3 regions of the Candidatus Clostridium radicumherbarum genome follow, and region 1 is predicted to be linked to each of the others. Evidence: riboswitches for the same ligand, from Rfam matches in the RefSeq annotation. Region 1 holds a riboswitch; each other region holds the start of a gene.

The links. Region 1 has a riboswitch for S-adenosylmethionine ahead of metK (methionine adenosyltransferase). Riboswitches for the same ligand answer to the same signal wherever they lie in the genome.
Region 2: another riboswitch for S-adenosylmethionine. It lies ahead of ACJDUH_RS06140 (pyridoxal phosphate-dependent aminotransferase); the one in region 1 lies ahead of metK (methionine adenosyltransferase).
Region 3: another riboswitch for S-adenosylmethionine. It lies ahead of ACJDUH_RS17480 (methionine ABC transporter ATP-binding protein); the one in region 1 lies ahead of metK (methionine adenosyltransferase).

Annotation. Positions count from the first base shown of each region.
Region 1 is NZ_JBJHZY010000001.1:776,328-786,722, forward strand. Features, by position in the region: gene murA (UDP-N-acetylglucosamine 1-carboxyvinyltransferase) at 1-876, shown strand, start outside; gene spoIID (stage II sporulation protein D) at 1,009-2,067, shown strand; gene ACJDUH_RS03705 (peptidoglycan DD-metalloendopeptidase family protein) at 2,481-3,206, shown strand; gene spoIIID (sporulation transcriptional regulator SpoIIID) at 3,461-3,715, shown strand; gene mreB (rod shape-determining protein) at 3,813-4,847, shown strand; gene yyaC (spore protease YyaC) at 4,950-5,498, opposite strand; SAM riboswitch class I at 5,694-5,795, shown strand; gene metK (methionine adenosyltransferase) at 5,877-7,052, shown strand; gene ACJDUH_RS03730 (hypothetical protein) at 7,227-7,490, shown strand; gene recD2 (SF1B family DNA helicase RecD2) at 7,685-9,907, shown strand; gene ACJDUH_RS03740 (hypothetical protein) at 9,953-10,395, shown strand, end outside.
Region 2 is NZ_JBJHZY010000001.1:1,292,801-1,303,195, forward strand. Features, by position in the region: gene ACJDUH_RS06120 (PTS ascorbate transporter subunit IIC) at 1-912, shown strand, start outside; gene ACJDUH_RS06125 (HpcH/HpaI aldolase family protein) at 1,011-1,769, shown strand; gene ACJDUH_RS06130 (PTS sugar transporter subunit IIA) at 2,073-2,522, shown strand; gene ACJDUH_RS06135 (beta/alpha barrel domain-containing protein) at 2,575-3,210, shown strand; SAM riboswitch class I at 3,422-3,532, shown strand; gene ACJDUH_RS06140 (pyridoxal phosphate-dependent aminotransferase) at 3,692-4,864, shown strand; gene ACJDUH_RS06145 (MetQ/NlpA family ABC transporter substrate-binding protein) at 4,887-5,702, shown strand; gene larAH10 (NPN-dependent 2-hydroxyacid racemase, LarAH10 family) at 5,782-7,062, shown strand; gene ACJDUH_RS06155 (H-type small acid-soluble spore protein) at 7,170-7,346, shown strand; gene ACJDUH_RS06160 (Crp/Fnr family transcriptional regulator) at 7,369-8,085, opposite strand; gene ACJDUH_RS06165 (YjjI family glycine radical enzyme) at 8,240-9,772, shown strand; gene ACJDUH_RS06170 (YjjW family glycine radical enzyme activase) at 9,765-10,395, shown strand, end outside.
Region 3 is NZ_JBJHZY010000004.1:313,491-323,885, reverse strand. Features, by position in the region: gene argS (arginine--tRNA ligase) at 1-1,089, shown strand, start outside; gene ACJDUH_RS17510 (ribonuclease H-like domain-containing protein) at 1,199-1,996, shown strand; gene ACJDUH_RS17505 (FeoB-associated Cys-rich membrane protein) at 2,017-2,169, opposite strand; gene feoB (ferrous iron transport protein B) at 2,244-4,016, opposite strand; gene ACJDUH_RS17495 (FeoA family protein) at 4,030-4,257, opposite strand; gene pflB (formate C-acetyltransferase) at 4,645-6,867, shown strand; gene pflA (pyruvate formate-lyase-activating protein) at 6,907-7,629, shown strand; SAM riboswitch class I at 7,753-7,865, shown strand; gene ACJDUH_RS17480 (methionine ABC transporter ATP-binding protein) at 7,984-8,952, shown strand; gene ACJDUH_RS17475 (methionine ABC transporter permease) at 8,942-9,598, shown strand; gene ACJDUH_RS17470 (MetQ/NlpA family ABC transporter substrate-binding protein) at 9,628-10,395, shown strand, end outside.

The DNA.
Region 1 (10,395 bases):
TTAAAAGGCTTTACTGCATTAGGTGCAGAGGTTAATGTTGGCCACGGCTATGTTGAGGCTAAGGCAAATAAACTAATTGGAAACAAAATTTATTTGGATTTTCCTTCAGTTGGAGCTACAGAAAACATTATGATGGCTGCAATTTTTGCTGAAGGTGAAACTATAATTGAAAATTCTGCTGAAGAACCAGAAATTGAGGACTTAGCAAAATTTCTAAATAGTATGGGAGCCGAAGTTATAGGCGCAGGTAGTGATACAATTAAAATTATAGGAGTAAAAAGCTTAAAAGGAACCATACACAAACCTATTTGTGATCGAATAGAAGCTGGAACCTATATGGCTGCTGCAGCTATTACAAGAAGCAAAATTATAATTTCAGGAATAAATGAAGAACATATAAAACCAATAATTGCTAAACTCACTGAAATAGGTGTTTCAATAGAAGCAAATGGTGACGAAATAATTGTAGATGCCGATAGAGACTTAAAGCCGGTAGATATAAAAACAATGCCATATCCGGGATTTCCTACTGATATGCAGGCACAAATGATGAGTCTTTTATGTGTACTAAAAGGAACAAGTATAGTAACTGAAACCATATTTGAAAACAGATTTATGCATGTTCAGGAACTGAAGAGAATGGGTGCAAACATAAAAATTGATGGAAGAACTGCAGTTATCGAAGGAATAGAAAGATTTAGCGGTTCAGAGGTAAGAGCTACTGATCTTAGAGCAGGAGCAGCCTTAATACTTGCTGGACTTGCAGCAGAGGGAACAACGGAAATTAGTGATGTTTATCATATAGACAGAGGTTATGTAGATATTGAAGGTAAACTTAAGGGCTTAGGTGCTGATATAGAAAGAAAATATTTTTAAGGGGCTGTGAGAGCAGCTCTTTTTTTATGCTTAGAAAGTAATATTCATATAAATCACTAAATAAAATAGTATATAAGCTTATAGAAAAAAGGCAAAGCTTAAGGCTTAGCTTAACAAATGAGGGGGATTGTATTGCAAAGAGTATTTGTTTCTCTAAGACTTGGAAAGTTAGTGATTTATTTCATTTTATCAATTTTACTACTTATTATATTTTCTATGTTAATTATCGGTATTGAAAATAAAGGAATTAATTTTAGTAAAGGTGACGAAGGCATATCTAAATACAACCCTACTAAAGAAGATATTTTAAAAAATAATGACAAAACTACAATTATAAAGGTGTACTTATCAAAGGAAAATAAGGTAGTTGAAATGAATCTTGAGGAATATGTAAGGGGGGTAGTGGCTGCAGAGATGCCTGCCGAATTTAATTTAGAAGCCCTTAAGGCTCAAGCAGTTGCGGCAAGAACCTATGCCTTAGCACATATGGAACAGTATGGTGGAACGAAATGCTCCTATGCTAAAGGCGCTGACATTTGCGATACTGTCAATAGTCAAGCTTATATGAGTAAAGAAGAGAGATTTAGACTTTGGAAAAATAGTTCAGCTATAGGCTATTGGAATAAGATTACTGATGCAATTAATCAAACAGAAGGAGAAATATTAACCTATGATGGTAAACTAGTTCTTGAGCCATATTACTTTGCAGTTAGCAGCGGAAAAACTGAAAATGCGGCTGAAGTTTTTGCTACTAGCGAGCCTTATCTTAAATCTGTGAATAGTCCTGGGGAAGAGGCGTCAGGAAATTATAAGACTACTCATAAATACAGTATTAATGAATTTATCAATATTGTTAATTCAAAATATTCTAAGGCAAAGCTTAATTCCAAAAATATTAAGAGTCAGATAAACATAGTAGAGAGAACCTCAGCAGGAAGTGTGAAAAAAATAAAGCTTGGAAATGTTGTAATATCTGGAACTGACTTTCGAACAATGTTAAATTTAAATTCTGCAAATTTTAAAATTACCATAGCTAAAGATTTACAAGTTGAATGCTTTGGTTATGGCCACGGAGTAGGAATGAGTCAATGGGGTGCAGAAGCTATGGCAAAGGCAGGAAGCAGCTTTCAAGAGATTCTATCTCATTACTATCAAGGAATAAAGATAGAAAAGATAAAAGATTTAAAATAAAAATTAAATGAAAATAGCTACAATAAATAAAGTATGTTACATAAACTGATCGCTGCATAATAAGCTCTAAGCTCAGAATAGCCACAAAACCAAGTGTTGGCCTGAATTCATTTCATTCAGACGAACAACACTAGGGCTTTGCGGCTATTCTTTTGCTAAGTGCTTCTATACTGGGCAGCTTAACCGTATTCGCTGCCACTCGTAAGCAGCCAGTGAAAAGCCATTTAAGCTTTTCACCTCTTTTTGCTCATTACAGATATTATATTTATTTGCGCTAAACTTCATTTAGCTAATTTTATAATACAATATTTTAAAAAGAATGTCGAAAAATAAGGAAAAAAATTCTAGTATAATTTCATAAAATATGTATTTTTTACTAACCTCTGGACAAACTACAAAAAGGAGGTGTTTGTATGGACAAAAAATTATTCAGCAAAACGTCAAATTTTTTTAAGAAGGAAGGCTTCTATGTAATTCTGTTTGTTTGTCTTTGTATTGTTGCAACAGTTGCAGCAGTTACATCAAGAAATGCAAGATCAGTTAAAAAACCACCTGTTGCTAATCAACAAACAACAAGTGAAGCTGATAAGCAAACAGCATTAATAGATGAACTACCTAAAAATGGCTATCAAAATGCCCTTGAGGTAAAAGGAAATACCAATACTGGAATTACCGTTCCTAGTAATGGAGCAACTGCAGTGGTAAGTACTGCTAATACAAAATTTGCAAAACCTGTTGAGGGAACTTTAGCAAGAGCATATTCAGAGGATCCTGTTTGGTCAGATACTACAGAAACTTATAGACCTAACTTTGGACTAGATATCAAAGCTGATTTAGGAAAAGATGTCTATGCTGTACTTGATGGAAAAGTTGAAGAAGTAGGCGAGAGCAAAGAAGGCTATGGTATTCAGGTTGTTATAAATCACCAAAATGGGTTAAAGACAATATATGCAAATCTTGATCCAAATAGTACAGTTGCAAATGGTAAAACAGTTAAGAAGGGTGAAAAAATCGGAAAGGTTGGAAACACAACCCTTAGAACATCCTATGAAAAGTATGGTAGTCACTTACACTTTGCAGTTATGCAGGGTAAGGAATATGTTGATCCAGCAAAATATATAAAATACGACACTAAATAATGGAAACATATAAACTTACTACATTGAGAGTAATACTTAAAATTATAGGATTTAGCATTACAGGTTGAGTCATATTTTTTAAGTTTACTTTTAGTTTAGTATTTGCAGAAAAAATTCTTATCTGCAAATAAAACAAAACTAATGATGTTTCATTAGCCATTTTGCGAAATTCATATCGGAAAATGGCTAATGAAAGTAATTTAAAGAATTATAAATGCATATTATTAATATAGAAGGGTTAAGGAGGTAGCACTTTGAAAGACTACATTGAGGAGAGAGTTCTTGAAGTCGCAAACTACATTATCGATTCAAAAGCTACAATAAGAAAAACAGCCAAGGTTTTTGGAGTTAGTAAAAGTACAATTCACAAAGATATGACTGAAAGATTACCTAAAATAAATCCTCAAATAGCGGATGAAGCTAAAAATATTTTAGATTACAATAAAGCTGAAAGACACATTAGAGGTGGAAAAGCTACTAAGTTAAAATATAAAGCTATTGAAGGTTAAAAACATTCCTATTATAATAAGAGTAAGAGATAATGTAATTCAAGTTTAGTACAACTTGTTTTTATAGTATTACAAAAGAGCAGGAGAGTTGATAGGAATGTGTTTTAGAATTGGTACGGATATGGGGATTGACTTAGGTACAGCTACAGTACTTGTTTATATTAAAGGAAAGGGTGTTATACTTAAAGAGCCTTCTGTAGTTGCAATTGATAAAAGTTATAATAAAGTTAAGGCTGTGGGTGAAGAAGCTAGACAAATGATTGGAAGAACTCCTGGTAATATAGTAGCAATTCGTCCATTAAGAGATGGAGTTATTTCAGATTACGATGTGACTGAGACAATGCTTAAACATTTTATTAGAAAGGCCTGTGGAAATAGAAGAATGTCTGCACCTAGAGTCATGGTATGCATTCCCTGCCAGGCAACTGAAGTTGAAAAAAGAGCAGTTAGAGATGCAGCTGTAAATGCTGGAGCAAAAAAAGTTTTTCTAATAGAAGAACCATTAGCAGCTGCTATAGGAGCTAATTTGGATATAACTGAAGCAAGCGGAAGTATGGTTATTGATATTGGCGGAGGCACAACAGATGTTGCAGTTATTTCTTTAGGCGGCATCGTAGTTAGATCTTCAATTAAAGTTGCAGGAGACAAGTTCGATGAAGCAATAGCAAGATATATTCGAAAAAAACATAAGCTCATGATTGGAGAACGAACAGCAGAAGACTTGAAAATAAATATTGGATCTGCATTTAAAAGAGAAAATGAAGTTACTATGGAAATAAGAGGAAGGGACCTAATTACTGGTCTTCCCAAGAATATAACTGTATCTTCAGAAGAAATGAGAGAAGCACTAAGTGATACAGTAAATAGTATAGCTGATTGTACTCATGCTGTACTTGAAAAAACTCCTCCTGAACTTGCTGCTGATATTGCAGACAAAGGCATAATAATGACTGGTGGAGGATCACTTCTAAATGGGCTAGATAAACTAATTGCTAGTGTAACTAATGTACCAGTATTTGTTGCCGAAGAACCTGTGTCTTGTGTGGCAATAGGGACTGGAAAAGCTCTAGAATATCTAGATAAAATTGATATTAGCTCAAATGGTTATGATGTTTCATTAATTGATAAATAAATTTACATTTCTTGAGTTTAACATAAATTAGCCGCGTAAAAGCATTCTGTTTGATAATAAACATGGATAATGCTTATACTGCGGCTTTTATTTTGGATTTTATTATTTGCCTGTAAAATTTATTCTGTTACCAGAATAGAGGTAATATGAATGAATAATAGCATGTGTTATTACCTTTGAAAGTTTCATTATTAAATCCAATCTTATATTTCTTGTAGTAAACAATTCATTGCTGTCACTAGAATCAACTATTCCTATAATAGAGGCTCTGCCAACCTCCGGCAGCGATTTGCCAACTCCCTTGCCAGGATGGATAGGATAATCCCTAACCTGGATCTCACCTATACTTTCAGTATCTCCCAAACATGCATCAATACCTATAATATTTCCTTTAGGATATATATTTTTTATTTCATTCAATTTTCTATCAATGTTTAAAGCATGAATTGGTTCTGAAATGGTACCAAATACCGGAAAGGGGAAAAAATTATCTTTTAATAAAGTACCCACTAATGGACCTAGACAATCTCCAATACATCTATCTGTTCCAATACAAACTATAATTGTATTTTCATCAATATAATCTTTTAGAAAGGTTGCAATTTCATAATATGCTAAAGGATTATCATAATGGGATCTAACTTTACTCAAAATATGCCCTCCTTGCAAAAAAATGTTTTTCTCAATTGTTACAGGCCTAAGATTAAAATTAAAAATGGAAATTATTCAATAATATATATGCTTGAAATCTATTAAATATAAGATGAAATATGTATAATTAATTTAAAATAATTTATTGACAGTTTTAATTTCCTATGTTATTCTAATTTAGAATTAAATTATAAGCTCTTATCAAGAGAGGTGGAGGGAAATGGCCCTATGAAACCCGGCAACCAAGTATTATACTAAGGTGCCAATTCCAGCAGAGTTTTATCTGCAAGATAAGTGATGTGTTAAACACGCCTCTTCTTGTAGAAGAGGCTTTATTTTGTTAAAACTTACTTGTAACATATAGGAAGGAGTTATAAAATGAGAAGATTATTTACTTCAGAATCAGTTACTGAAGGGCATCCAGATAAAGTTTGTGATCAAATTTCAGACGCAGTGTTAGACGCTATATTAGCCCAGGATCCAAATGCAAGGGTTGCCTGTGAAACAGCAGTTACTACAGGTATGGTATTAGTTATGGGAGAAATATCAACTAATTGTTATGTAGATATACCTAAGGTTGTAAGAAAAACCGTTGAGGAAATTGGATATACTAGAGCAAAGTTTGGATTTGATGCAGATACTTGCTCAGTCCTCACTTCAATTGATGAACAATCCACAGATATAGCTATGGGTGTCGATCAAGCTCTTGAGGCCAAAAATGGACAAATAGAGAATATTGGAGCAATAGGTGCTGGTGACCAAGGTATGATGTTTGGTTATGCTACTAACGAAACACCAGAATATATGCCGCTTGCAATAGCTATGGCTCATAGACTTGCTAGAAAGCTTTCAGAGGTTAGAAAGGATGGTACATTATCATACCTAAGACCAGACGGAAAAACTCAAGTTACTGTAGAATATGAAGATGACAAGCCAATTAGAATTGACACAATTGTAATATCTACACAACATAATCCAGAAGTAACTCGTGAGGAAATCGAAAGAGACTTAATTGAACATGTTATAAGAAAAGTTGTTCCAGAAGAACTCTTAGATGAAAACACAAAATATCTAGTAAATCCAACTGGCAGATTTGTTATTGGTGGACCAAATGGAGACTCAGGACTTACTGGCAGAAAAATTATAGTAGATACCTATGGTGGATATGGAAGACACGGTGGTGGAGCATTTTCAGGAAAAGACCCAACAAAAGTTGATAGATCTGCTGCCTATGCAGCTAGATGGGTTGCTAAAAATTTGGTGGCTGCCGGTGTTGCTGATAAATTAGAAATTGAGCTTGCATATGCTATAGGAGTAGCAAAACCGGTTTCAATTGAAGTTGATACCTTTGGTACAGGAAAAATAAAAGATGATATAATAATTGATATTATTAACAAGGTATTTGATTTAAGACCAGCAGCAATAATTAAGGCCTTAGATTTAAGAAGACCAATATATAAGCAAACAGCTTCATATGGCCATTTTGGAAGAACTGATATTGATCTTCCATGGGAGAAAAATAATAAAGTAGAAGAAATAAAAAAATATTTATAGTTAATTTATAAGACTACTGACTAAGTCAGTGGTCTTATGTTCTGTTTAAGACTTTTTGTTTAAAAGAGGATGTAATTACAAATAACTATAATAAATGAATAATATGTATTTTAATTGTAAAAACTATAATTAGCAAAAGTTTAAATTACACTATGTACTGAAAAGAGGAATATTATGAAAAGTGAATGGAGAGAAAGAGTTATCAAAATTTTAAAAGGAATAAGAGTTTTATTTAATAGAGTATTAGTATTGCTAGCTGTTATAGCTATAGGAACTGCTATGCTTTCAGCTTATTCGTTTATTCATTTCATTAATAAAATGGCTTATATTTATAGGGGCAATCCTAATACTATTTTAATAGGACTTGTAATTCTGATTATTATTCCATTAATATCATTTTTGCTGGAAAAAAGCTTATCATCAAGATTAAATAACTAATAAAAAATCTCTGGCTATCTTAAGCCGGAGTTTTTTTATTGCTGCTGAATTGAATATTAAAGATTACATTAATTATTATTGGACAATAATATAGACAGCAGAATTATTAAGTTAAATAAAGTTGTTTAAAGTTATTCAATAATGTATCCTATAATTACAGGTTATATATTTTTATTAAGTTTAGGAGAGATTTTATGCCAGAAATTCAAGGCGTAGTTGAGGATATAATATTTAAAAATGAAGAGAATGGCTATGTAGTTGCTATTATTAAAGATGCAGACAAAAAGAATACAATTGTAGGTTATATCCCTTATTTAACTGAAGGACAGAGCTTAAAACTGCAAGGCATATGGGTTAAACATCCTCAGTTTGGTGATCAATTTAAGGTGGAAGGCTATGAGGAATTATTGCCTAGTTCTATAATTGGCATTGAAAGATATTTATCTTCTGGAGTTATTTCTGGTATTGGGCCAGTTACAGCTAGAAAAATAATTGAGAAATTCGGAGATAAAAGCCTTGAACTAATGGATAAAGATATAGATTGTCTTAAAGAAATAGAAGGGATTGGAGAAAAAAAACTTGAAATTATTAAAGAGTCCTATTTAAGACAAAGAGAAGTTAAAAATATAATGGTTTTCCTGCAAACCTATGGTGTAACTACAAGTCAATGTGTTAAAATTTACAAGAAATTTGGTGATGACTCCATAAATGTAGTTAAACAAAATCCATATATTTTAACTGAAGAAATTAATGGAATAGGCTTTAAAACCGCAGATAAAATTGCAAGAAGCTTAGGGGTAGAACTGAACTCTCCATATAGGATAAGCAGTGGCATTAACTACATTATTAATGAGTTTTGCAGCCTTGGAAATACTTATATGCCATTACATCTTCTTTTAAAGGAAGGAAAGAATATACTTACAATAAAAGAAGAGGACATAGAATTAGTACTATATGATAATACTGTTGAAGGAAAGATAAAGGTTGAGGTTATTGAGGATAAAAAGTGTGTATTTTTGATTCCCTTTTATTATTCGGAACTTGGAGTAACAAAAAAAATACTAACTCTTGCCTTAGACACTTATGAACCTATTAATACGGATGTAGAATTTGAAATAAAGCAATTTGAAAAGGAACGTAATATTAATTTTGAAGCTTCTCAAATCGAGGCTATAAAAGGTGCAATAGAAAATGGTATAGAAGTTATTACCGGAGGCCCTGGCACAGGTAAAACAACAATTATCAACTGCATAATCGATATTTTTGAGAAGGCTAATATGAAGGTGTTTATGGCTGCCCCAACAGGCAGAGCAGCAAAAAGAATGTCTGAAGCTACAGGAAGAGAAGCAAAAACTATTCACAGACTTCTAGAGATTGGCTTTAATGAAGAGGACACTATGGAATTTGTCAAAGATGAAGCTTCAAGTTTAGAGTGTGATGTTGTAATTATAGATGAAGCCTCAATGATTGATATTATGCTGATGAATAGCTTGCTTAAGGCAATTGCCCCAGGTACAAGGCTAATCATTGTTGGTGATGTTGACCAACTTCCTTCTGTAGGACCTGGTAATGTTCTTAGAGATATTATTGAAAGCAATTGCTTAAAAGTAGTAAGGTTAAAACAAATTTTTAGACAGGCTAAGGAAAGTATGATTATTGTAAATGCACATAAGATTAATAATGGTGAAATGCCCCTTCTTAATGAGAAAAATAAGGATTTTTATTTTATTAGCGGGGAAGATCAAAATAATATTTTAAATACAATAGTTGGACTTATAGATAAAAGATTACCTAAATTTAACTCCAGATGGAATAAACTACAGCACATACAAATTCTATCCCCTATGAGAAAAGGAGTTCTAGGTGTTCAAAACCTAAATAAAGTGCTTCAAAATACCTTAAATCCAAGACACATAAGTAAAGATGAAAAGGAGTTTAGGGAGCTTATTTTTAGAACTGGCGATAAAGTAATGCAAATAAAAAATAATTACACTCTCAAATGGACGAGAGTAGCAGGATTAGGAGAAGATGAAGGCTTAGGAGTGTTTAATGGAGATGTGGGGTATATTGAGAATATAGATATTGAAAATGATTTAATTACAGTAATTTTTGATGATGAAAGAAAAGTAATATATGAAAGTATGTTCTTAGATGAATTAGATTTAGCTTATGCTATAACTATACATAAAAGTCAAGGTAGTGAATTCCCGGTAATTATAATACCAAGTTTCATGGGACCGCCGCTTTTAATGAATAAAAATCTATTATATACAGGAATTACAAGAGCTAAACAATTAGTGGTTTTAGTTGGTTCTATTAAAGCAGTTCATTTTATGATTAATAATAATAGAAGCTTTGAAAGATATTCGGCACTTAAATGGAGAATTGCTGATATAATAGAAAGTGATATTCTATAGTTTCTAAAATATATTATATTAATGATTTAATAGAGGTAAAATGATATGTTAACTTTTAAAACCTCCAGTTTCGCTAATTTTTATAATAGAATCGGTGAGAGTATTTTAAACTTTAGTTACAGTAAAGAGAAGGCATTAAATGTGATTGCACCTCCATTTAGCTCTCCTAGTATATTTATAAAAATTATTTTAAAATTCGTTGAAGCTAAAAAAAGTATCTTATATATTACAGGAGAAGTAGAGGAAAACGTTCAGCTTTTAAACATTTTAAAGAAACAAACAGATTTCAGAGCTTATAGCTACATAAGAAATAATTTATATAAAACCAATGCCCTTTTAACGGTCACTAACTATACAAACGCAGCTTTTATAGAAGAGAAATACGATTTAGTAATCTATGATGATATTAATAGCTTCCCTAAGTACAATACCTTTGAAATTATTGATGTTATTATGAAATGTGTAAAAGAATCAGGAAAAGTAATTTC
Region 2 (10,395 bases), 520 kb from region 1:
GGACAGCACAGCTTGTATTTTGCTTGTGTATTAACGCTTGTTTTAAAAGCATGCAACATTGGTAATACTGCAACTGCTATAATAGGAGGTCTGTTTGTAGGCTTAAGTGCAGCAGCATTGCCAGCTATAACTCAGCCATATATGAGAAAAATCACTGGAAGTAATGATTTAGCTCTTGGACACTATAATGAAATCGCTTACGCTTTCTCAGGATTTTTAGGATCAAAAGTAGGAAATCCAGAACACAGTACAGAAAACTTTAAGTTTCCAAAATGGTTATCAATTTTCAGAGATTTTACTATGTGTGTTGCTGTTGTAATGGTTATAGTATTCTATGTAGCAGCTATAGCAGCAGGACAGGCAGATACTCAGAAGTTAGCAGGAACTGTTAACTGGATTGTGTTCCCATTACTTCAAGGATTACAATTTGCAGCAGGTATGTCTGTTCTTATAACTGGTGTACGTATGTTTATTTCTGAGATTACAGCTGCATTTGTATCTATATCAGAAAAATATATACCTAACTCTCGCCCAGCTGTTGACTGTCCTTCAGTTTTCCCATTTGCACCAACAGCAGTTATTCTTGGATTTATAAGTGCATATGTAGCTGGACTAGTTGCAATGGCAGGCATGATTATATTTAAGAGTTCAATAGTTATGATTCCATCAGCAAGTATAGCTTTCTTCTCAGGTGGTACTGCAGGAGTTTTCGGTAATTCAACTGGTGGTTGGAAAGGTTGTATAGCAGGCTCATTTGTACTAGGAATATTAGTAGTAACACTACCAATGTTATTGTACCCAGTATTTGCTCACTTAGGAATCGTAGGTGCTTCCTTCCCGAACGTAGATTATAATATCGTAGGAACATTATTATATAAAATCACTCAGTTTATACAATCAGTTATTCATTAATTAGTATAAAAAGTCTGATAAATTTGTCAGCATATTAAACAAAGAGCCACATTTGGCTCTTTGTTCTAATTATGATTAATTAAAGGACGGTGAACCTAATGAGATTTAAAGAAAGAATATTTAAAGAAAAGTTATATGGATCCTTTATAAAAATTTTAACAAATCCTTCAGTTACAATATTAGCTAAAAACGCTGGATTTGATTTCTTATTCTATGATTGTGAACATGGTATGTTTACTTATGAGACACTTCACAACTTAATATTAATGGGTAATGCAGTTGGCATTCCATCATTTGTAAGAGTACCTCAGTTAGCAAGAGGAGATGTATCAAGGTCTTTAGACTGTGGAGCTACTGGAGTTATGGTTCCAATGATTGAAAATAGAGAGCAGGCTAAATTACTGGTAGAGTGGTCTAAATATCCACCTATAGGTCATAGGAGTTATTCTGGAGGTGCTAATACAAACTACAAGTCCTCTGGAAATCACAGAAACAATATGATTGAACTAAATGAATCAGTAATATCAATAGTGCAAATCGAAACAGTTCAAGGCGTTATGAATATTGAAGAAATATTATCTGTGGAAGGTATAGATGCTGTTATAGTTGGACCGGCTGATTTGGCTATTTCTTTAGGTATTCCAGGAGACTATTTTAATAAAATAGAAATTGAAGCAATTGATAAAGTAGCTTCAGCCTGCAAAAAATATAATAAAGGCTTTGGAATAATAGGAAAATTAGAATTGATAAAAAAATATAAAGATGATATAAATTTTTTAATTACAAAAATTGATGTAGATATAATTAGAGATGGATTCACTCAATCAGTAAAAGATTTTAATTGCTTATATATCTAATATATCTTGTAAATCTGAAAGCAAAAACAATATGATATAACTTTGAAATTATATTTGAGTTTAATCATAGATTTTTAGAACATTTAATGTTATTTTCTATTACAAAACTTGGACTAAAAATAGATTGAAAATAACTTTGACAGAATTTAAAATATCAAGTGTAATTATATTAATAATGATATTCATAGAGTTCATATATTATATGAATATTCATGAAAAATATAGGGATGTGTCTTTGTAGAATGTTTCATGATAAATAATTTAATTTATAATTACAAAAAGCTTTTAAGAGGTGAGAATTCAATGCTAAGTAAAATTATTAATGAAAACCTTATTCGCCTTAATATATCTGCGAATGATTGGGAGGATGCCGTTAGAAAAGCAGCATCAGCATTATTAGAGAACAATAAAATATCAGCATCATATATTGATGAAATGATAAATACTGCAAAAGAAGTTGGGCCATATATTGTAATAACAAAGCATGTTGCCCTTCCACATGCAAGACCAGAGGCAGGTGCAAAAGAAATTGCAATAGGTATTGCAACTTTAGAGCATCCAATAGAATTTGGTAATGTGGATAATGACCCAGTTAAATATATATTTAGTCTAAGTGCAGTAGATCAAAATACCCATCTACAGGCTATGTCAGAATTAGCAATGCTGCTTGAAAAAGACGAGTTCTATAAGGTTTTAGATAAAGCAGAAAATGCAGAAGAAATTATGAATTATATAAGAACCTACGAATCGTAGAAAAAATAGTAGAAACTTAAGAGAGATTTTCTTACTAGAAATGGAGGGGAATATGTTTAAAGCTGATATAATTAATAAAATAGAGGCAACAGGTGCAATGGCTATTGTAAGAACTGAATCCATAGAAAGAGCCATAGAAATAGCAGAAGGATGCTTAAAAGGCGGAGTAGATGTACTTGAAATAAGTTATACCTTACCTAATGCTGGAGATGTAATTAAGGCTCTTAATGATAAATTTGATGATAATTTATTAGTAGGAGCAGGCACAATCTTAGATGGAGAGACAGCAAGACTTGCTATCTTATCTGGGGCTAAATTCATTATTGCTCCAAATTTTAGCAGGGAAGTTGCGAAAGTATGCAATCGCTATCAAATACCTTATGCTCCTGGGTGTACTACTGTAACTGAAATGGTAGAAGCCTTAGAAGTTGGAGCATCATATATAAAAGCATTTCCTATTTCTAACTTTTATGGGCCTTCACTAGTATCGGTACTCAAAACGCCCATTCCTAATTTACCGATTTTGGCATCAGGAGGAGCTAATTTAGACAATTTAGAACTGTGGCTTAAAAACGGTGTAGATGCAGTAGGCTTTGGTGGTCTTCTGACAAAAGGAAGTAAACATGAAATTGCTGAAAATGCTAGAAAAATAAGAGAGATTATAGTTAATACAAGAAAATATAGGTAGCAGAACATAATATTTAGAATTAAGATTACAATGAAGTGATTTCTAAATAAAGAATAAAATAAGGTATAAAGCAATCAAATTTTTTTGGTTGCTTTTTTTTATTGTGAACTAAAAAATTTATTTTAATGTAACCGTTTTAATAGGCTTTAGTGATATTGACAAGCAAAAAACCATAATTTATAATAAAAAGCAATAAAAAATTTAATAAAAATCCTTATCTAGAGAAAACCGAGGGACTGGCCCGATGAAGTTTCAGCAACCAGCATGTTTCATTTGCATGCAAGGTGCTAATTCCTGCAGATATTTATCTGAAAGATGAGGGAAGGTAGAATATTTATCCCTTCCATGGGCTTTTTTTATACTTAGAATCCTCATCTTTTTATAGATGAGGATTTTTTTGTATATGTTTTAATATCGCTTTTTATATTAGCGTGTTATAAAACATAATTTTTTATTAATAGTTATGAAAGGGTGGTTTGGCATGCCAGAAATTAGCAGCAGACTTAACGGATTTACTGAATCTGTTATAAGAAGAATGACAAGAATTGCAAATCAATATGGAGCCACTAATTTATCTCAAGGCTTTCCTGATTTTGATCCTCCAGTTGAGCTTCTTGAAGCTCTAAAAAAGGTGGCAGATGAAGGACCCCATCAATACGAAATTACCTGGGGTTCACAAAAACTTAGAGAGGCTATTGCAAAAAAACAACAAAAGTTTATGGGTATTCCCATAGATCCAAACAGTGAAATTGTAGTTACTTGTGGGAGTACAGAGGCTATGATGGTAGCAATGATGAGCGTTTGCGATCCTGGAGACAGAGTAATCGTATTTTCACCTTTTTATGAAAACTATGTTGCAGATACAGTACTTTGCGGAGCAGATCCTATTTATGTTCCTCTGTATCCGCCGGAATTTATGTTTGACAAAGAAGAACTTAGAGCAGCTTTTAAGCAGGGAGCAAAAGCACTTATACTTTGCAATCCTTCAAACCCCACTGGAAAGGTATTTACTGAGGAAGAGCTTAAGTATATTGCAGACCTTACAGAAGAATTTGACACATTTGTTATAACTGATGAAGTTTATGAGCATATTGTCATGAAGCCGTATAAACACAAGTATTTTGCAGCACTTCCTGGAATGTTCGAGAGGACATTATCCTGCAGCTCTTTTTCTAAAACCTACTCTATAACCGGCTGGAGAATAGGTTATGTAATTGCTCCAAGTAATGTAATAGAAAATGCTAAAAAGGTGCATGACTTCTTAACTGTAGGAGCTGCAGCACCACTTCAGGCTGCTGTGCTTGCAGGTTTAAATTTGCCAAATGAATATTATGAAAAATTACAAGAACGTTATACAGAAAAAAGAAATATCTTTTTGAAAGGGCTTGATGAGGCAGGTTTAAAATATACAGTACCGGAAGGTGCTTATTATGTTATGGTGGATATCTCTGAATTTACTAGTGGAAGTGATACTGAATTTTGTGAATGGCTTGCAAAAGAAGTTGGGGTGGCAGCAGTTCCGGGTTCAAGTTTCTTTAGAGAGAATGTAAATAATCTAATAAGATTTCACTTTGCTAAAAAAACAGAAACTTTGTTAGAAGCGACAAAGAGACTTAAGACATTAAGAGAGAAGGCTATAAAAAGAAATATTTAATAAATAAAAGGGGGACTTTTTAATGAAAAAGACTATAGCAATTATATTATCAACAATAATAGGAGCATCAATTCTTTCGGGCTGCAGCACAAAGCCTGCTTCGACAGCAGCAAGCTCTGATGAGCCCTTAAAGGTAGGAGTGACAGCCGGGCCACACGAACAAGTAGCTGAAAAGGTAAAAGAAGTTGCAGAAAAAAATGGATTAAAAATAAAAATTGTTACTTTTAATGATTATGTGCAGCCTAATAAACAGCTTTTCGAAAAACAAATAGATGTAAATATATATCAGCATGAGCCATACTTAAAGAAATTTAATGAGGATCAAAACATGAATCTTGTTAAGGTTGCGAATGCAGTTAATTTCCCAATGGGAGTATATTCTCAAAAAATTAAAAATTTAGATGAGCTTAAGGATGGAGATAAGGTTTCATTGCCAAACGATCCTACCAATGAGGCAAGAGCCTTGATTCTTTTAGAAGCTGCTAAAGTAATTAAGCTTAAATCAGGTGTTGGCGTAAATGCTACTATAAGGGATGTCGCTGAAAATCCAAAGAATTTAAAATTCATAGAACTGGAAGCAGCCATGGTTCCTCGTTCTCTAACTGAAGTAGCTGCTGCAGCAATTAATACTAATTTTGCAATGGAAGCAAAGCTAGATCCAGTGAAGGATGCAATATTTATTGAACCTAAAGATTCTCCTTGGGTAAATATAATTGTTGCAAGACCTGATAATCAAAATGATCCAAGGATTAAAAAGCTAGTTGAGGCTTATCATTCTGATGAGGTTAAAAAATATATTGAAGATACCTTCAAGGGATCAGTTATTCCTGGGTTTTAAATATGCTTATAAAGAAAATCCCTCACGGGATTTTCTTTATAAATTGCCTATAATTAATATATCTAGTGGAGGTTAAGCTATGTCTACTTATAAGTTTAAATATGGAAAAATAAAGTTTGAAGTTGATATTAATGATAAGGATATAATAAATACATTACTTCCTAAGGAAAAAGAGATTTTGTCTGATATACCAAAGGAAGTTGAAAGAGCTTTAGAAAACCCCATAGGAACTCTGCCTTTAAAAGAAATTGTTAAAGCTAGGGAAAAGGTTATTATTATTGTAAGTGATGTAACAAGACTATGGATAAAAACAGATAAATTTTTGGTTTATATAATTGATTACTTAAATAAATTTGGGGCTCATGATAATGATATTTCAGTTTTAATAGCTTTAGGTACACATAGAGCTTCTTCAGAGGAAGAGAAAAGGCTTATAGTAGGGGAAGAAGTATATAAGAGGGTTAAAATCTATGATCATAACTGTTATGATAAAAATGTTTTATCTTATATTTGTGAATCAAAGGCTAAAACCCCAATTTACATCAATAAAAGAGTTATAGAAGCGGATAGAGTTATTTTAACCGGCGGTATAGTGTTCCATCTATTTGCAGGCTTTGGGGGAGGAGCTAAGAGTATGGTTCCGGGAGTAGCTGGGCTTAATACAATTCAACATAATCATAGACTTACTTTTCATGAAGGAGAAGGCACAGGACTTAATCATAATGCCTGCTCTAATAAAATTCACGGAAACCCTATGAGAGAAGATATTAATGAGATATGCAGAAAAATAAATCCTGACTTTTTATTTAATGCTGCATTAGACGCAGAAGGTAATTTTATAGAATTTGTGGCTGGGGATTTTGAAAAGGCATGGGAAAAGGGCTGTAATTCCATAAGAGAAATGTATGGAATACACATAGAAGAGAAAGCTGATATTATCATAGCCTCAGCTGGTGGATATCCAAAGGACATTAATTTGTACCAAACAGTTAAAACTATGGATAATTGCATCTATGGTGGAGAAGAGAACAGTGTAGTCATTCTTATTTCAGAATGCTCAGAAGGGCTTGGAGCAGAAGAGTTTTTGCAATGGTTTCAATATAAAACCTTAGAAGACATGGAAAGAGGCTTAAAAAAGAACTTTACCGTTCCTGGTTATGCTGCTTATAAAACTTTTTACTTAGGAAAATACAGAAAGGTAATTTTAATATCTACTCTTATGGACAAGGTAGTAAAGGAGATTGGCTTTATTCCTTCTCATTCCTTAAAAGAAGCCTTGGATTTAGCCTATAAGCTATCTAAGCCAAACCCTAAAATTTCTCTTATGCCTATTGGAGGAAATACTCTTCCTATAGTTTAATCCATAATTAGCTTAAAAGCTTTTGATTGTCATCTAATGTAAGCTTAAGTGCAATAGTATAAAATATTAATTATGTCTAATGATATAATTAATAGGAGATGATGAGTTTGAATAAACAAAGAGTAAAAGAAATATTAGAATCTAATGGCGTTATAAATGTTACATATAAAAATAATCCTGTATGGCTTGAAAGTATTGGTGCAGATAAAGATGGAGTTATCCAAGTAAGAGATTTAAAGACAGATAAAATTATGACGGTAAATATTAGTGACTTAGATGGATAATTATTATTAAAAATTTGCCTGATTACAAATTATTAATTGAATTAAATAGTTGTTCAAGTTTATCAAAATTGTCTTTGCATATAATAATTTCTTGACCCTCTCTATAAATAATACCTTCATCTGTTAATTTATTTAAATATCTATAAAGTGTTCTTTTATTTATTTGAAGGGAATCGGCAATAAAAGCTTTATTATCATTTATTCTATTAGGCAGACTTTTGCCTAATACCTTGTTATATAAGTAAATAATTAAATTTTCATAGGGTGATACTGATGCCTTATATTCTGAGACCATCATTGAGTGGGTAGAAAAGTAAGCTAAGTATTTTATTATAATGGATGAAATTTGAATATCATTATAAACTGCTTCTAAAAATTTATCTTTATTTATTTTAACTAGTAAAGCCTTAGACAGGGTTATTACTGTACCTTTATAATAATTTTCACTATTTATGGATTCAATTAATCCAAATATCTGTGCAGCTTTAAGAGTGTCAGCTATAATACGCCTGCCATCAAGAGTATAGTTTTCTACGTAAGTAGTGCCATTTACTAGAATATATATAAATTCTAATTTTTTATTGCTCTCAATAAATATAGTATTTTCTTTTAAACTCAACATTTGAATGCTATCAGATGCAAAATCCTTAAAAAAAGCTCTTGTATTATATAAGGGCTTTTCTTCCTGAGAGAAAGAAAACTTAAGTATTTCTTCTAAAGAATTATAAAAATTATTCATAGCGGCTCCTTTTTAATAAAATGTGACAATTGTCATTTATTTTATCATAGCATTATTGATAAAATATAATCAATAGAAAATGTTATCATGGAATAAATCTTTGGGTACATAACAATTAAAAATTGCTATGTACGAATTAGGAAGGGGAGTTATTGTGAAGATTTATAAAAGTATTGAAGAAACAAAAGAAGATGTATTAAATACAATTAAGAACTCAGCTCTTACTTATGAGCAGCAGGCCTATGGACTTGCTAAACTGGCAGAAAATCAGCTGCCTTATCCAGCTGGGGCTGATGAAAAATTCTTTGAACTTGTTAATAAAGGAATTATCTGTGACCTTGATGAAGGTCATGCACCTTATGCTCCAAGATATATTTTACCTGATTATGAAAAGTTACTTAAGGAAGGCTGTGAATTTCTAAGATTAAAACCGGCTAAAACCTTAACAGATGCAATTAATATGCTTTTGGTATTTTATCATCATGTACCATCTGTAACAAGATTTCCTGTTTATCTTGGAAGCATTGATAAGCTATTAAATCCATTTATTACTGATGAGGAACAGGCAAGGGACCAAATAAAATGGTTCTTAATTCATTTAGACAGAACAATTAATGACAGCTTTTCACATGCAAATATCGGACCTGAAGAGACCTTAGCTGGTAATATTATTATTGATTTAGAAAAAGAACTTCAAGATGTAACCCCCAATTTGACTATCCTTTATGATAAGGAAAAAACAAGCAATGAATTTGCTTTAAAGTGTGTAAGTACCTCCTTAGTTTGTGCAAATCCGGCCTTTGCAAATGACAAGATGTTTAGAGAAGATTTTCATGGAGATTATGGAATAGCAAGCTGCTATAATGGACTTCCAATAGCTGGTGGAGCCTTTACACTTTCAAGACTAAGATTAAATAAGATAGCTATAAATTCAGAATCAGTGGAGGATTTTTTCAAAGTTAAGCTCAATGAGGCTATTGATTCTATGACTAAATTTATGGAGAGTAAAATTAGATTTATCGTTGAAGAAACTCCATTTTTCAAATCTAATTTTTTAGTTACAGAAGGTTTTGTAAAGCTTGATAGATTTGTTGGTTTATTTGGAATGGTAGGAATGCATGAATGTGTAAATAAGCTAATGGAATTAGATAACAAGAATTTATATTATGGTAAAGATAGGGAAGCAAACGAGCTGGGAGTTAAAATTATGGATACCATAAAGGAAAGAGTGGCAAATTTCGAAAGTAAGTATGGAAAGATATGGGGAAATAAATTTATGCTACACTCACAGGTTGGAGCAGCTAATGACGAAGATACAACAGCAGGTGTAAGAATAGCCATAGGTAAAGAAATTCCTCTATATGACCATTTAAAGCAAGCTGGAATGTTCCATAAGTACTTTCCATCAGGAATAGGTGACCATTTCCCCTTTGATCATACAGCTAATGAAAATCCCCAGGCTGTTCTAGATATCTTTAATGGAGGCTTTGCTTCTGGTATGAGATATATATCTGCATATCCTGAAGATGGAGATTTAATTAGGGTTACTGGCTATCTTGTAAAGAAATCAGACCTTGAAAAAATCAATAAAGGGCAGCAGGTAAGCTATGATACCATACAATATGCTCAGCAACCTTTAAATGAGTATGGAATTTTTGATAGAAAAGTAAGAAGTACAAATGATTAAAGCTAGAATAAATAAAGTAATAGACAGCAGTGTAGTTGATGGCCCAGGAAATAGAACAGCCATTTTCTTTCAAGGTTGTAATTTCAACTGCAAGTATTGCCATAATCCTGAAACAATTAATAATTGCATAAATTGCAAAGAATGCGTCCCTAAGTGCCCGGTTCAGGCTCTTTCTGTAGTGGAAGGTAAAGTTCATTGGAATAAGGAAATTTGTATTGACTGTGATGCCTGTATAAAGGTATGCAGGTTTAATGCTTCTCCTAAAATACAAAACCTAAGTGTAGAGGAAGTAGTAAACCATATTAAAAAGAATATGCCCTTTATTCAAGGAATTACAACCTCTGGTGGGGAGTGCACTCTTCAGAAAGATTTCTTAATACCTTTATTTAAGGAAACCAGAAAGCTTGGACTTACTAATTTTATAGATTCAAATGGTTCCATAAAATTTTCTGATTATCCAGAGCTTATGGAGTATACTGATTCAGTAATGCTTGACGTTAAAGCCTTTGATAATGAGGAACACCTTGACCTAACCTCAAAAGCTAATGAAATTGTTCTGGAAAATGCAAGATATTTAGCAAGTATAGGGAAATTGTTTGAAATAAGAACAGTAGTTATTGATA
Region 3 (10,395 bases), on a different contig from region 1:
GATCCTTCTCTAGAAGATGTAGCTAGAAAGCATTTTAAAAATCTTGAAGATGGCTGCGTAGAAGAAGTTACTTTATGGAATGAATTTAAAGAGCTTAGTTTAAAAGAATTTAATAGAGTATATGAAATGCTAAATGTTCATTTTGACTCCTATGCTGGTGAAAGCTTTTACAGTGACAAAATGGATGCTGTTGTAGATGAGTTGCAGGAAAAGGGCTTATTAGTAGAAAGCAATGGTGCCAAGGTAGTAATGCTGGATAAGTACAACATGCCGCCTTGTATTATTAAAAAATCTGATGGAGCTACTATATATGCTACTAGAGATTTAGCTGCAGCCATGTACAGGAAGAAAACCTATGACTTTTATAAAAATATCTATGTAGTAGGAAACTCACAGGCCCTGCATTTTAAGCAGGTGTTTACAACTATTAAGTTAATGGGACATGATTGGGCAGATGATTGTAAACATGTTGGCTTCGGACTTGTAAAGTTCTCAGAAGGTAAATTTTCTACTAGAAGCGGAAATGCAATATACTTAGAAGAATTACTTAATGAGTCAGTTGTAAAGGCCCTTGAGGTTATAAATGAGAAAAATCCAAATTTAGAAAACAAAGAAGAAGTTGCCAAGAAAATAGGTATAGGTTCTATCATATTTACCTATTTAAAGAACAACAAGGAGAAGGACATCATATTTGATTGGAAGGAAATGCTTAACTTCGAAGGTGAAACTGGTCCTTATGTACAATATACCTATGCTAGGGGCAGGAGTATTATGAGAAAAGCTGTAGATATTACTGCTGAGGCAGACTACAGTAAAATGACTTCTGCTGAAGAATTTGAATTAGCTAAGGAGATATCAAGATTCCAGGATGCTATTCTACTCGCAATTGATAAACTTGAGCCATCAATTATAACAAGACATGTTATTGAAATTGCAAAAGCCTTTAATAAATTTTATAATTCTCACAGCATTTTAAATGCAGAGGATGCCGGACTTAAGAAAGCAAGATTAAATTTAGTTGAAGCTACCTGCCAAGTAATTAAAAACGGTTTATGGTTAATCGGACTTGATGTAGTAGAAAAGATGTAATATAAGCTCCATAGAGTAAAACTAATAACTCTATGGAGTTTCCTATTTAAAAAAGTACTATTTTAGTATATAATCTTTTTGTAGCTTAAGAAAGTAATTGGAGGAAGTAATGTATATTAGAGAGTACACAGATAAAATAAAAATTGAAGCAGATATCATTGAAAAATATAATATGCATAATATTGCATATTTTGATATTGAAACAACAGGTTTTGAAAAGGATAAGGACTATATAATACTTATATCATTAGGATATTATAATGAAAAAGGTCAATTTAGTATTAAACAATATTTCGCTGAAGAACTTATTGATGAAGTAGAAATTTTATATGCCTTCGCTAAGGATATAGTTAAGTTTAATAGATGGTGTTCCTATAATGGGGTCGCTTTTGATGAGCCCTTCATAGCTAAGAGAATGGAAAAAAATAATATTCACTGCAGTCTTCCAATTGAACATATAGACTTATATAGAATAATTAGACCTTATTATAAACAATTAGGTATGGAAAGGTGCAACCTTAAAACGGTTGAAAAATATTTAGGGGTTAACAGGGAAGATCAAATAGATGGCGGAATGAGTGTTGAACTATATTATAAATATTTAGAAACTAAAGAAGACGAGTTAAAAGATATTATAATGCTGCACAATTATGAAGATGTATTAAATTTACCTTTAATCTTTAAAATTATTTATAAAGTTGAAAATAGCAGCTCTATAATTAGAGAAGACAGCATAACTGAGAAACAGCTAAAGTTTTTAAAAAGCTTGATTAAAAAGAATAATATTGAAGTATCTTTTGAAGTAGAAAGAGTGTCAAAAAAAGCAGCTTCTAAAATAATAGATGCCATTTTAAAAGGTAATATAAATAGCAGTGAAATAAGCAATATGGTAAGCAGCAGCTATTAAAAGAAAAAAAGTAGGGAATCCTACTTTTTTTCTTTATGCATCATATATTTTGGACAGCTCTTTGAACAGCTGCCGCAGTTACATTCTCCTGAGGTGCTCTTTTTTAAGTTTTTATAGAAAATGGAAACTGCAATAGCTATTATTAGTACTGTAAAAATTATTTCAACTGTCATAAGATCACACTCCCTTTATATTATTTCTTTAGCAATTTATATTTTTGCTTCTTACTCGAATTTATTAAATCAAATTATATTAATTTAACAATAATATTCCCGAGATTATAAACAAGAAAAGATACTATCCAAGCTAATACCAGCTGGTAAGTTACAGAAAATGCTGCCATTTTACCGCCGTATTCCTTTTTCATAGTTGCAATTAAAGATATACATGGTGTATAAAGTAAAACAAAAACTAAGAAGCTGTAAGCTGAAAGTGGTGTAAACACAGTTGGTAGAACTGAAGATAAGTTATTACCATATATTACACCCATGGTACCTACAACAACTTCTTTTGCCATAATACCTGCAATTAATGCCACGGAATTTTGCCATGAGGCAAAGCCTAAAGGTATAAATAGAGGACTTACGGCCTTACCTATATAAGATAAGAAGCTATTGTTGATATCTGTAAATCCATTAAAATTAAAATTGGACAAAAGCCATACAATAATAGATATGGAAAAAATAATTGTTCCGGCTTTCTTTAAGAAGCCTTTACCTTTTTCCCATGTATGCATTATTAAGCCTTTTGCTTCGGGAAGCTTGTATTCAGGAAGCTCTATAATAAATGGCTCATCATCTTTTTTGAAGATAGTATTTTTAAATAATATACCTATTATAAAGGCTATTATGACCCCTAGCGCATAAAGAGATGCAACCACCAGGGATTCACGACCTTTAAAGAAGGCTGCAGCAAAAACCAAGTAAACTGGCAATCTTGCGTTACAAGACATTAGCGGTACAAGTAGTGCTGCTAGCTTTCTATCTTTTTCGCTTTCAAGTGTTCTAGCAGACATAACTCCTGGCACGGAACAACCAAAGCCTATAATGAGAGGTATAAATGCCTTGCCTGAAAGCCCCATTTTTCTTATTATTCTATCCATAATAAAAGCTACTCTTGCCATGTAACCGCTGTCTTCTAAAAAGGAAATACAAAAGAATAGTATCATAATAACAGGCAGAAACACTATTACTGAACCTACACCGCCTATTATTCCATCAATAATTAATGATTTAAACCAGCCGCTGCTGCCCTTTAAGAGAGTTTCCACTGCTGGAACAAAATAGTTATTTAATAAGGTTTGCAAAAAATCAGCTAGAGGCTTTCCAGCCCAAGTAAATGTAACTTGAAATATAAAAAATAAAATAATTGCTAAAATAGGATAAGCTAAATATTTATTTATTAATACTTTATCGATTTTTTCAGTTGTAGTAAGCTCTCCACTTTTCCTATATCTAATACAGTCCCTTAATACATTTTCTATATAAGTATAGGTTTCTTTTTCGTTTTGAAATTGATAATTATTATCAATAGGAAGACTTAAAAAATCAGAACTTTTTAGAAGTTCCTTCAACTTATTTATGCCTTTTCCTTTAGAAGCTATAATTGGTATAATTGTAACACCGAGTCCTTTTGCAAGTTTATCAAAATCAATATCAATTCCTTTAGCTTCAGCAGCATCAAGCATATTTAATACTAAAACAATAGGTATGTTAAATTCTTTAAGCTGCATTGTAAGATATAAGTTTCTATTTAAACTAGAGGCATCAACTATGTTTATGATTAAATCTACATTTCCATTTTGCAAAAATTCCTTAGAAACCTTTTCTTCATTTGAGTAGGTGTCCATTGCGTATATTCCGGGTAAGTCTACAATCTTAATGTCCTTCTCTAAATAACCCTCTTTCTTTTCTACTGTAACACCAGCCCAATTTCCTACATGTTGATTTGAACCAGTTAGAAAATTAAATAGAGTGGTTTTACCTACATTTGGGTTTCCGAGTAATGCAGCAATTTTCATAGGTCAGCCTCCTTTATTTTATGCTAGTTATTACAATGTTTCTTGCATCCTTTTTTCTAATAGCTAAGTCAAACCCTCTGAAATTTATTAATATGGGATCCCCTAGAGGAGCTGCAGCCTTTACTAATACTTCAGTCCCTTCAATTGCTCCTAATGCAAGTAATCTTTTTGCTAGTTTCTCGTCACCAATAATATTGCTTACATAAGCTTTCTCGCCAGGTCTTAAATCGTAAATGCTCATTATTACCACCTCATACTGAAAATCATTCTCAAATAAATAATAACATGCTGTATTATTACTGTCAATAGTTTTGTTCGATTAGTCAATTAAAAAGTATTGTTTTGCAGAAGTTGGATTTTTAAAACTATAAATAATATTATAATTGTTTAAAAATTTACAAGATTTAAACTAAACTGTGAATTTAATTTAATTTGGTATGTCATAAATAAAATTAATAAGTAATTATTATCAATTAGCATAGAAAAACGAAGAGAATGATACAGAAAATTAAACTGTTATAGTTTAAATAGAAAAAATGGCTTAAAAACAGATAAATTTACTATTGATACAGATAGAAATATACTATATAATAGTGAATGTAAAAAGAGAAAGTAAGGAGTGAAGTTTATGTTTAAACAATGGGAAGGTTTTATTGAAGGAAATTGGATGAATGAAATAGATGTCAGAAATTTCATTCAACAAAATTATACAGTTTATGATGGTGATAAAAATTTCTTGGCTGGAATTACAGATAAAACAAAGAAGATTTGGGATGAATGCAGCAAACTTATATTAGAAGAAACAAAAAAAGGAATCCTAGATGTTGATACTGAAAATGTATCAGGTATAGATGCCTTTGCACCAGGATATATTGATAGAGAAAATGAAGTTATAGTTGGACTGCAAACAGATGCTCCTTTAAAGAGAATTACAAATCCATGGGGCGGAATTAGAATGGCAGAACAATCCCTTGAATCCTATGGATACAAGATTAGTAATGAAATGCACGAAATATTTACAAAATATAGAAAGACTCATAATCAAGGAGTATTTGATGCTTATACAGAAGAAATAAGAGCTGCCAGATCAGCTGCTGTTCTTACTGGTCTTCCAGATGCTTATGGTAGAGGAAGAATAATAGGCGACTATAGAAGAATAGCTCTATATGGTATGGATTTCTTAATTGAAGAAAAGAAAAAAGATCTAAAGAATCTTAAAGGCGATATGCTTGATGAATTAGTAAGATTAAGAGAAGAACTTAATGAGCAAATAAGAGCCTTAGGAAAAATAAAGAACATGGCAGCTTCTTATGGAGTTGATATATCACAGCCAGCTACTAATGCAAAGGAAGCAGTACAAGCAGTATACTTTGGATATCTTGCAGCAATAAAAGAAAATAACGGTGCTGCAATGTCACTTGGAAGAACAAGTACATTCTTAGATATATACATTGATAGAGATTTACAAGCAGGTTTAATAACTGAAGCAGAAGCACAAGAAATTATTGATCAATTTATAATCAAATTAAGACTTGCTAGACATTTAAGAACACCAGAATACAACGATCTATTTGCTGGAGATCCTACTTGGGTTACTGAATCAATCGGTGGTGTTGGTGAAGATGGAAGACCATTAGTAACTAAGAACTCATACAGATATTTACACACACTAATCAACCTAGGAACAGCTCCTGAACCAAACATGACAGTACTTTGGTCACAAAACTTACCAGAGAACTTTAAGAAATTCTGTGCTGATATGTCTATATTAACTGACTCAATTCAATATGAAAATGATGACGTTATGAGACCTATCTATGGAGATGACTATGCAATTGCTTGCTGTGTATCTGCAATGAAAGTTGGAAAGCAGATGCAATTCTTCGGAGCGAGATGCAACCTAGCTAAATCATTACTTCTAGCAATCAATGGTGGAGTAGATGAAAAGAAAGGTATTGTTGTTGTTCCAGGAATTGAACCAATAACAGATGAAGTATTAGATTATGATAAGGTATTAGCTAACTACTTCAAAGTATTAGAATATGTAAGCAAAGTTTACGTTGATGCAATGAATATAATTCACTTCATGCATGATAAATATGCTTATGAAGCATCACAAATGGCATTACATGATACAAAGGTTGGAAGACTAATGGCATTTGGTATAGCAGGATTCTCAGTTGCAGCAGATTCCTTAAGTGCTATAAAATACGCAAAAGTTAAGCCTATTAGAGAAAATGGAATAACTGTTGACTTTGAAGTTGAAGGAGAATTCCCTAAATACGGAAATGACGATGACAGAGTTGATAGTATTGCTGTAGCATTAGCTGAAAGATTCTCAAATGAACTTAAGAAACACCCGCTTTATAGAGATGCTCAGCATACATTATCAGTTTTAACTATAACTTCAAACGTTGTTTACGGTAAGAAGACAGGTTCCACACCTGATGGAAGAAAAGCCGGAGAAGCATTTGCACCAGGAGCTAACCCAATGCATGGCAGAGATTTAGAAGGAGCTCTTGCATCACTTAATTCAGTAGCTAAGGTTCCATATTCATGCTGCCAGGACGGGGTATCCAATACCTTCTCTATACTTCCAGACGCATTAGGAAAGGATTCAGAATCCAGAATCAATAACCTAGTAGCAGTTATGGACGGATACTTTGGACAAAATGCTCACCACTTAAACGTAAATGTATTAAATAGAGAAACATTAATGGATGCAATGGAACACCCAGAAAAGTATCCAACATTAACAATAAGAGTTTCTGGATACGCAGTTAACTTTAATAGATTAACAAAAGCTCAGCAAAAGGAAGTTATAAGCAGAACATTCCATGAAAAAATGTAAGTAAATTATACTTTGTAAAAATTTGAAGGAGGGGATTCCATGATTAAAGGTAGAGTACACTCAATAGAAAGTATGGGTTTGGTGGATGGTCCTGGAGTTAGAACTGTAGTTTTTCTACAAGGCTGTAAGCTTAGATGCGCTTATTGCCATAATCCTGACACATGGGCAAGAGATGGTGGAACTGAAATGACACCAGAAGAACTAATGAAAAAGATACTTCGCTATAAGCCTTACTTTGAAAGATCTGGTGGTGGAGTTACCTTTTCAGGAGGAGATCCTCTTCTTCAGCCTGAATTTTTACTAGAAATGCTAAAGCTCTGCAAGGAAAATAATATTCATACCACCTTAGATACAGCTGGTTATGGCTTTGGAGAATATGAAGAAATATTGAAATACACTGATTTAGTTTTACTTGATATAAAGCATGTAGATGATATAGGCTATAAAAATCTTACTGGAAGAAGTAAGCAAGGACTTAATCAATTTCTTGCAGCTTTAGAAAAGACTGATGTTAAGATATGGATTAGACATGTAGTTGTGCCAGGCATTACTGATTCTGAGGAACATATGAAAAAATTGCAGGAAATCATTAAAGAAATTAATAATGTAGAAAAAGTAGAATTGCTGCCGTACCATACACTAGGTGTAACGAAGTATGAAAAGTTAGGCATCTCTTATAGACTCTCCGGTGTAGAAGCTATGGATAAAGATGATACAAAGCAATTTGAGGCAAAAATTAATAGAAATATAAAAACTGCATAAATTATTTTTAAAAGTTGCAAATGGCTATTGACTTTCAATTTTAAAGGTACTATAATATAAACAATAAATGAATGATTTGACATTGTAAAATGTTAAATTGCTAAAGTGGAAAAACTTAATATGGACTTATCTAGAGAGGTGGAGGGACTGGCCCTATGAAGCCCGGCAACCGGTATTATTTATAATACAATGGTGCCAATTCCTGCAGTATTCTTTTGAATACTGATAGATGAGCGAAACAGACAGGTTTATTAAAACCCGAGGTTTCCTCGGGTTTTATTTTTTTATATCAGTTTAGAATAATAATCAATAACTACTGAGATTATTTATTAATTATAGGGATAGGAGAGTCGTATGATAGAGATAAGTGAAGTTTCAAAGAGCTTTTCAAAGGTTAAAGTTCTTAATAACATTAGTTTAAAAATTGAAGAAGGTGATATATTCGGTATAGTTGGCCACAGTGGTGCAGGTAAATCAACACTACTAAGATGTTTAAATGGTCTAGAAAAATATGATTCTGGCAGCATTAACATAATGGATAAAGAAGTAGGAAAATTATCTGTTAAAAAGCTTAGAATATTTAGAAAAGAATTAGGAATGATTTTTCAAAACTTTAATCTTTTAAATAGAAGAAATGTTTATGAAAACATAGCACTACCACTTCAAATGTGGGGATACAAAAAAGAGGATATAAAAAAAAGAGTAAATGAATTATTGAAAATGGTGGGTATAGAAGAAAAAGCATTTAGCTATCCAAAGGAATTAAGTGGAGGTCAAAAGCAAAGGGTTGCTATTGCCAGGGCATTAGCACTGCAGCCTAAAATACTTTTATGCGATGAAGCTACTTCAGCGCTAGATCCAAGGACAACAAAATCCATTCTTGAGCTTTTAAGAGATATAAATAAAAAGCTTAATATAACAATAGTTATAGTTACTCATCAAATGGAAGTAATTAAAGAGGTATGTGAAAAGGTTGCACTTATGGAAGGAGGTGAAATAAAGGGAATAGGCGGTGTGGAGGAATTATTTTTAAGGCCAACTAAGGAACTAAAGGATTTAATGGGAGAAGAAGAAATACTTCCAGCAGAAGGTGTTAATATAAAAATTTTCTTTCCTAAAGATTTGAGTCAGCAAAGTATTATAACTTCTATGGCAAGAGAGCTAGATATTGATTTTTCAATTGTTTGGGGCAAATTAGAAAAATTTAGAGAGAACGTGCTGGGAAGCCTAGTAGTTAATGTACATGAGCAAGACAAAGAGAAGATTTTAAAATTTCTAGAAAAGAAAGGAATAAGCTGGGAGGTTGTTTACAATGAACATTAGTGATTTATTTTTACAAATACTGCTGCCTGGGGTATGGGACACTTTATATATGGTTATTTTATCAACTGTTTTTGCTGTTATTATTGGCTTCTTTCCCGCCATAATTATTGTCATAACTGATGAAAAAGGCTTAAGGCCTAACACCATAATCAATAAGGTATTAGATTTTATAATCAATCTATTACGATCTTTTCCTTTTATAATACTTATGATAGCTATTTTTCCTTTTACTAAGTTTGTAGTTGGTACCACTATTGGTAAAAATGCAGCCATTGTACCGCTTACTGTTGGAGCCGCTCCATTTGCAGCTAGAGTTATAGAATCGGCATTTAAGGAAGTGGATTCTGGAATAATAGAAGCAGCAAAAGCTTTTGGAGCAAGTACTTCACAAATAATTTTTAAGGTGATGCTGAAGGAGGCTCTACCTTCAATTGTGCTAGGTATAACTCTTACGGTAATAAGTGTTATAGGCTATTCAGCAATGGCAGGAACCATTGGAGCTGGAGGTCTTGGAGATATTGCTGTAAGGTATGGATATCAAAGGTTTAAAACAGACATAATGATTTACACTGTTATAATACTGATGATAATAGTTCAGTTATTGCAGAGCTTAGGAAATTATGCCTATAAAAAATTAAGTCATTAAAATTATTCATTAATAAGGGGGTTTTATATATGAAAAAGACAATAAGTTTAATATTAAGTGCAGTTTTATTAGTTGGATTAGCAGGATGTAATGCAAAAAAAGATGCAGCTGCAACTGCTCCAAAGGATGATAAAAAAGTAATAACAGTAGGGGCAACTCCTGTACCTCATGAAGAAATTCTTCAAGTTATAAAACCAATATTAGAAAAAAAGGGTTATACCTTGAATATAAAAGAGTTTACAGATTATGTTGAACCAAATATAGCTCTTAATGATGGAGAAATAGATGCAAACTTCTTTCAACATATTCCTTATTTAACAAAGATGAATGAAGATAAGAAACTTAATCTTGACTATACTGTAAAGGTCCATATTGAGCCTATGGGAGTTTATTCAAGGAAGGTTAAAAGCATAAAGGACTTAAAGGCAGGTGCTACAATTGCTGTTCCTAACGATCCTACAAATGAGGCTAGAGCTTTAAGGGTGTTAGAAAGTGCAGGCCTTTTTAAATTAAAGAGCGGCGACCTAGTTACTGCAATAGATATTACAGAGAATCCTAATAAGTATAAAATTAAAGAACTTGAAGCTGCTCAGCTGCCAAGAACTTTAGATGATGTAGATGCTGCAGTTATTAATACAAATTATGCATTAGAAGCAAAGCTGAATCCAACTAAGGATGCTTTAGTATTAGAAGATAAAAGTTCACCTTATGCAAATGTTTTAGCAGTGAGAAAGCAAGACAAAGATAAACCATACATCAAAGCACTTTCTGAGGCTTTAAATTCTCCTGAAGTTAAA